Linked DNA regions of Labilibaculum sp. DW002. The protein of the gene in region 1 interacts with the protein of each later gene in a pairwise test. Links are inferred from orthologs where the notes say so. Each region holds a gene or a part of one and is shown on either strand. Other genes may lie near its edges.

Evidence for each region.
Region 2: the proteins of dnaA (region 1) and dnaB interact in binary tests that used the Escherichia coli proteins (3 or more experiments, as listed by UniProt). The link is inferred for Labilibaculum sp. DW002 from one-to-one orthologs.

The regions. Positions count from the first base shown.
Region 1 is NZ_JAKJSC010000001.1:891,689-895,475, reverse strand. Bases 477-3,389 are described here. They hold dnaA (chromosomal replication initiator protein DnaA), read right to left. Parts: upstream 2,692-3,389; coding sequence 1,261-2,691; downstream 477-1,260. Other genes in these bases: L3049_RS03405 (MlaD family protein), read right to left, coding at 3,081-3,389; L3049_RS03415 (hypothetical protein), read right to left, coding at 477-1,147. Outside these bases: L3049_RS03420 (IMPACT family protein), read right to left, coding at 1-263; more of L3049_RS03415, read right to left, coding at 287-476; more of L3049_RS03405, read right to left, coding at 3,390-3,787. UniProt on the Escherichia coli protein: Plays an essential in the initiation and regulation of chromosomal replication. Binds in an ATP-dependent fashion to the origin of replication (oriC) to initiate formation of the DNA replication initiation complex once per cell cycle.
Region 2 is NZ_JAKJSC010000012.1:27,140-30,415, forward strand. The notes cover bases 392-3,276. They hold dnaB (replicative DNA helicase), read left to right. Parts: upstream 392-1,005; coding sequence 1,006-2,547; downstream 2,548-3,276. Other genes in these bases: ispE (4-(cytidine 5'-diphospho)-2-C-methyl-D-erythritol kinase), read right to left, coding at 392-855; L3049_RS21345 (hypothetical protein), read left to right, coding at 2,596-3,276. In the rest of the region: more of ispE, read right to left, coding at 46-391. UniProt on the Escherichia coli protein: The main replicative DNA helicase, it participates in initiation and elongation during chromosome replication. Travels ahead of the DNA replisome, separating dsDNA into templates for DNA synthesis.

The DNA.
Region 1 (3,787 bases):
AGTATTTGTCCTAGAATTGGCTTTCCAGCAGTAGAAGAAGGTTCACCATCATCGTTGGCTCTAAAATCTTTTTTATCAGCGCCAAGCATATATGCATAACAATGATGACGAGCATCGTAATATTCTTTTTTTAGGCTTGCAATATGTGCTTTAATTTCTTCTTCGGAAGTTACAGGGTAAGCATAGGCAATAAATTTACTTCCTTTTTCTTTGTATAATCCCTCGGACGTTTCGCTTATTGTTTTGTAAGTATCGTTGCTCATTACTAGCTAAAAAGTAGTGTTGTTTAGTTTGTAAGAATAAAAATAGCAATAAATGCAAGTACAATCCCCAATAGATTCACTTTGTTTAGTTTTTCTTTGAAAATGCCTAGTCCAATTAACACCGAACAAGCTACAATTCCTATGTTGATAATGCTAAAAACAACCGAGCTATCAAATCCAGAACTGTTTAGAGATGCGATTAAAAAATAAAGGGATCCGAAATTTACCAGACCAAGAACAAGGCCACCAATTAAAACTTTTACTTGTAAGAGCTTTAATAGGCTCTCTCTTTTAATTAATAAAGTAAGTATTCCCGATATTCCCGCAATAGCAAATAATAGGGTAGAGAACTGTTCTGTACCTCCATTGCTTAGGAATTCTTGTTGTGCATATTTAACCAAAGAATCAACGGTTCCGGCTCCAAAAAATAGAAGCACCGGTAACCAAATGTACTGTCGATTTAATTTATCACTTTTCCCTTTGTAAATACTTAAGAGAACGGCACTAATTGCAATTACAATACCTAAAATCTTATTTGTAGATACAGCTTCTTGATAATATAGAATTGAAAATAATAAGGGCAATACAAAAGACATTTTGCTGGCCAAGGTGGTAACCGAGATTCCTGCTTTTTGTGTTGAGCGACCTATAATAAAGAAAACAACGATAAATAAAGCTCCAATTAATATCGAGATATTAAACCAATTTTCGTGAATTATATTTTGAACAACAAATGCTTTGTCGGATAATAAATACCCGCAAATAGCGGCGGTTATATAGTTAATGATAATTGCTAGTAAAATATCAACCTTATATTTTTCAAGGTATTTAAAGGTGATAAAGATTCCGGCTGAAGTAAGAATTGCAAATAGTAGATTAAGCATGTTTTCGAATTTGGCGCAAAGTAATCAAAAAATCCTGATCTTAAAATAAGAAAAGCAGATTCAAATTGAATCTGCTTTCTAGGGTAGTAATAATAGTAGTTAGTAGTTAAAAACTACATTTTTAATTTTTTATTTATCTCATCAATTTGAGTTTTGAATGCTCGATCCGTATCAATCAGATTGTTTACCGTTTTGCAAGCATGAAGAACAGTAGCATGATCTTTTTTACCAATTTGTGAACCAATAGTCGATAACGAAGCTTTAGTCATCGATTTTGAAAAATACATGGCAATTTGACGAGCTTGAACAATTTCACGTTTTCTTGTTTTAGCCTGAAGAAGATCAACTGGCATATTGAAATGATCGCAAACAATTTTTTGAATGTAATCAATAGAAATTTCACGCTTCGTATTTTTCACCAATTTATCGATGATTTCAACTGCTAGCTCAAGATTAAGTTCTTTTTTATTTAGAGTTGATTGAGCTAAAAGTGAAATTAAAGCACCTTCTAGTTCACGAACATTGTTGATGACGTGTGTAGCAATATATTCAATGACATCATTCTCAAGAATGATTCCATCCTTATAAGCTTTTTGTTGCAAAATACGAACTCTTGTTTCGTAATCAGGATTTTGCAAATCTGCTGATAATCCCCATTTAAAACGCGAAAGTAAACGATTCTCCATTCCTTTCAATTCAATGGGTGCTTTATCAGATGTCAAAATTAATTGCTTACCTGATTGGTGCAGATGGTTGAAAATGTGGAAAAATGTATTTTGTGTTTTTTCTTTACCAGCTAATTCTTGAATATCGTCAATAATTAAGATATCGATCATTTGATAGAAATGAAGGAAGTCATTTTTATTGTTGTTACGAATTGCTTCAGTAAACTGAGTTTGGAATTTTTGAGAGCTTACGTATAAAACTGTCTTTTCAGGATGTAATTCTTTTGCTTTTAACCCTATTGATTGAGCTAAATGTGTCTTCCCTAATCCAGAATCACCATATAATACAAGAGGATTAAATGCAGTTCCACCAGGATTCTCCGAAACGGCCCAACCTGCTGAACGAGCTAAACGATTACAGTCACCTTCAATAAAGTTAGCAAAAGTATAATCCGGGTTTAGTTGAGAATCAATTTGTAATTTTTTTATACCAGGAATTACAAATGGATTTTTGATGCTTGGTTCCTCTTGTGAAAAAGGATTCTTTACTGGACGATTTTTTGTGTTTGCCGGATTATTTCCAGGCACAACAACTGATAATGGTTTCACATCTTTCATGTGATTATTTTCCATTACCACATTATATTCCAGTTTTGCACTAGCCCCAAGTTCTTTTCTTAAAGTCTTTCTAAGAAGATCAATATATTTCTCTTCCAGATACTCATAGAAAAAATGACTAGGTACCTGTAAAGTAAGAATTTCATTCTCCAATTTCAGTGGTACAATAGGTTGAAACCATGTACTATAACTGATTGGCGAAACATTATCCTTAATTACCGATAAGCAATTTTCCCAGATTTGGAAGTGATTATTGTTCATTTCTTGTTCAGAATTTTAAAAAATATGGGTGTGTCAAATTTTGCTTATGCAAGATTGTGAAAAAAAAACTTAAAAAAAAATTATTTTGCTCTTGACTTTTTAAAAACATTTACTAGCATGCGGAAAATAAGGGATACAGAAATGTAAAAAAAATGACATTTGTTAATAGGCTGAGAATAAATAACTTAAAGCTTTAGTTTGTTTAACTTTCTGGTATCTAATCATTTCCGTGTAACATACTTTTAGGTCTTTATTAGCTAATGTAAACTCATTCTAGATTAAACATAAAACAAAGTCTGTTAAGTAGTTTTACAAACTTGTTCTAGTTGGTAGTGGTTCAATAGATTATGAGCTTTTAATTTACTATAATCACAGTCGTTAAATAAAATTCAATTCTCAGGGCTAATCTTTATGACAAAGGCATCTGGAAAATCTTCCTTGATTTTTTTAAGTTGACGTATAATTTCTTTATAGTTCTGAGTATGTCCAATTGTGTATTTGTATCGACCATTAAAAAAGATCTCTTGAACTTTCTTATGTCCCTTTAAACTAGTGTCATCCAGCGCTATTTGCTTCGAAGCTGAAAGAATTTGTACTCGATAATAAACTTGATTTAACTTATCTCTTTTCTTTTTAGATTTATCAGAATTCATATAAACAGTTTTACCTGTATCGAATAAAGAAAAGTGCATGTATTTTTTAGGATTATTCTTTACATCAATTAATAAATTCGTTAAACCATTAGAGGCAGCCTCTAAGTTCATATATAAGGTATCGTTATTTATTAACATACCCATTGAACCTTTTCCTGAATTAATCTTATCAAGAATTTCATTGGTTTGCTTTAATGTTAGCTTAGCGTTATTAATTGTCTGGGCAATGTCGGCTGCGGATAATGAATCGCTAATGGAAGAGAAATTGGTTAATATGCTTGAGATATTTTTATTGTTATCTTTTAAGTTTGTTGTTATTGAATCGACATTCGAAAAGATATTTTCAAAATGACTTTTTTGTCCTGTAATTATTGTGTCAAGAGTCCCTGATGCATTCTCCAGTTTTTTAAATGTCTGTTCGATACTCCCAAAACTTCTCGTTA
Region 2 (3,276 bases), on another replicon or contig:
AGCCTGATTGTAATAATCAGGCTCTTTTTTATATTGTAGAATTGGTTAATCTAGTATTCCTATCCATGTAAAATGTTTTGGGCTAGTGTAAGTTGGTTTTTCTTTAAATAAACCAAAAATACTCGATCCACTTCCCGACATGGATGCATAAACAGCGCCCTGTTCATAGAGATCAGATTTGATTTTCGCTAACTCAGGATGATTAGGGAATATGCTGTCCTCAAAATCATTCACAATATGATTTTTCCAGGTCTCAATTGGTTCTTTGATTAACAATTCCAGAGCTTGTTTTGGAATGGCTGGTTTTGTATTGGCATATGCTTCTGGAGTGCCAATATGGATATCAGGTTTGATCAGTAAAATATGATATCCAGCAAGATTAATGCTGCATTTAGAGAATACATCTCCTTTTTCTTTTGCAAAAACAGGCTTATTTTGAATGAAAAATGGGCAATCGCTACCGATTTGACCAGCTAAATTTTCCATTTCTTTAACGGGGATGTTTAGCTTGTATTGTGTGTTTAGCATTTTTATCATGAAAGCAGCATCTGCTGACCCTCCTCCTAAGCCTGCTCCAAATGGTATGTTTTTGTGCAAGTGAATTGCTGTTGATGGAATGTTGTATTTGGAGCGAATCAATTCAAATGCTTTACAAACAATATTGTCTTTATCTTCGATGTTAATAGGAATACCCGAAGAGCTGAACTGATAATTTACCACATCGGAATTTGCAATTTCCAGTCCATCCGTTAGGGGGATAGGATAAAAAATAGTTTCAATATTATGGAATCCATCAGCTCGTTTTTCTACGATATTAAGACCAATGTTGATTTTAGCATTTGGGAAAGAAAGCACAGGTAATAAGTTTTATGATTGAATGGTAAAAATACTGGATTTATAGTCGTAAAAAAAATCAATTAGAAGCATTTTTATTTTCTATCTTTGTCCTTGCATTCTGTATTTTTTTTAGAATGCTAAACTTGAATAAAAAGAATTTAATATTGTATGGCTGGGGCAAATAATTATAACAATCAATCGAAAAATAAAGTTGATCTTGATTACGGACAAGTACCACCTCAGGCAGTAGAGCTGGAAGAGGCAGTTTTGGGTGCTATCATGTTGGAGAAAGATGCTATTATTTCTGTTGGTGATTTGTTGAAAGCCGATAGTTTTTATAAACCTGCCCATCAGAAAATATATAAGGCTATTATGAGCCTTTCTTCTAAGGAAGAACCGATTGATATTCTTACAGTTACCGAAGAGTTGAAGCGTCAGGATGATCTGGAGAGTTGCGGTGGTCCTTTTTACGTTTCACAATTAACATCCAGAGTCGCAAATGCAGCGCATATTGAGCATCATGCTCGTATTATTGCACAAAAATACATTCAGCGCGAATTAATCCGTGTTTCATCTGAAATTCAAAGCTCTGCATTCGATGAAAGTATCGATGTTGCCGATTTGCTTGATCAGGCACAGCAGGATGTTTTTGATATTGCAGAAGGGAATATTAAAAAAGAATCTGCACATATTCGTCCACTTGCCGACGAAGTAATCGACCAGATTATTGCAGCTAGTAAGCGTGAAGATGGATTGTCGGGTGTGCCATCAGGTTTTACAGCATTGGATCGTATTACATCAGGTTGGCAAAAATCTGACCTTGTTATTATTGCTGCCCGACCATCTATGGGTAAGACAGCTTTTGTGCTGTCTATGACCAGGAATATGGCCGTTGAGCATAAAGCCCCAATTGCAATCTTCTCTCTTGAGATGGGAGGTGACCAGTTGGTTAAGCGTATGATTTCTTCTGAAACCGAATTGGGATCGGAAAAACTTCGTAATGGTCGATTGGCTGATCATGAATGGGAGCAATTGCACTCAAAGATTAAAGGCTTGATTGATGCTCCTATTTATGTAGATGATACGCCTGGTTTGTCGATATACGAATTGCGTTCGAAATGCAGAAGACTGAAAGCGAAGCACGATATTGGTTGTGTGATTATCGACTACTTGCAGCTGATGACAGCAGGTTCTGATATGAGAGGTAATCGTGAGCAGGAGGTATCTTTAATTTCTCGTCAGCTTAAAATTATTGCCAAGGAGCTGAATATTCCGGTTATTGCGCTGTCGCAGCTGAATCGTGGTGTTGAGCAGCGTACAGGTGATGCTAAAAAACCAATGTTGTCTGACCTTCGTGAATCTGGAGCGATTGAGCAGGATGCCGATATGGTATTGTTTATTCACCGTCCCGAGCGTTATGGAATTACTGAGGATGCAGAAGGAAATTCATTGATTGGTATTGCCGATATTATTATTGCAAAGCATCGTAATGGTGCCGTAGGAGAAATTCAGTTGCGTTTCCGTAATCAATTAGCTCGATTTATGGATTTAGAGGGAGAATCGGCAAATCCATTTGCAACACCAGGTTTAGACGATGTGAAAACGTTTAGTTCTAGTATGAATCAGGAACCTAAAGAATCGAATGGGTTTGATGATATGAGTGCTGGTTTTGGAGGAGCAAATGATTTTGAGGACGCACCTCCATTTTAGATCAATTCAAAAAACTTATTTACAAATAGAATTTCTTATCTTGCTTTTATGATTGAAGATAATGCGTTCTTGAAAAAATACTGTCGCCGATTAGTGCTTTTACTATTTGTTGGTATGATTTCTTATACCTCTTATTCTGCTAGTTTGTTAATACAAATGGATGATAGTCAAAAGAACCATCTGAAAGCCTATGGCATTGCTTTTTGGACCCTCGAAAAAGATTATCAAATTCATTGGTTGTTGAATTATAAAGGAGGATCTTTTCTGCTACCCTTCCACAAAGAGATTCAAGATGAATGTCAAGTACGCGGAGTTTCTTTTTCGGTATTAAGTGATATTTCGGCACAACAAGTTTTAGAAGATATTGCAAGTGATGAGCGCAATATGGAGGCCATGAAATTAGAAAAGATACCTTTAATGGCTGTTTACTCTCCCAAAGGCAAAAAGCCCTGGGATGACGCGGTTACTCTTGCTCTAAGCTATGCCGAAATTCCTTACGACCTTATTTATGACGATGAAGTGATGAAAGGAGAATTGTCGAAATATGATTGGTTGCACCTGCATCATGAAGATTTTACGGGACAACATGGTAAGTTCTACACTTCGTATCGTAATATGAAATGGTATAAGGATGAAGTGCGGACAAATACCGAGCGTGCAAATCGTTTTGGGTTCTCGAAAGTGTCGGATTTAAAAAGAGCCGTTTCCAATAGAATTAGAGCTTTTGTA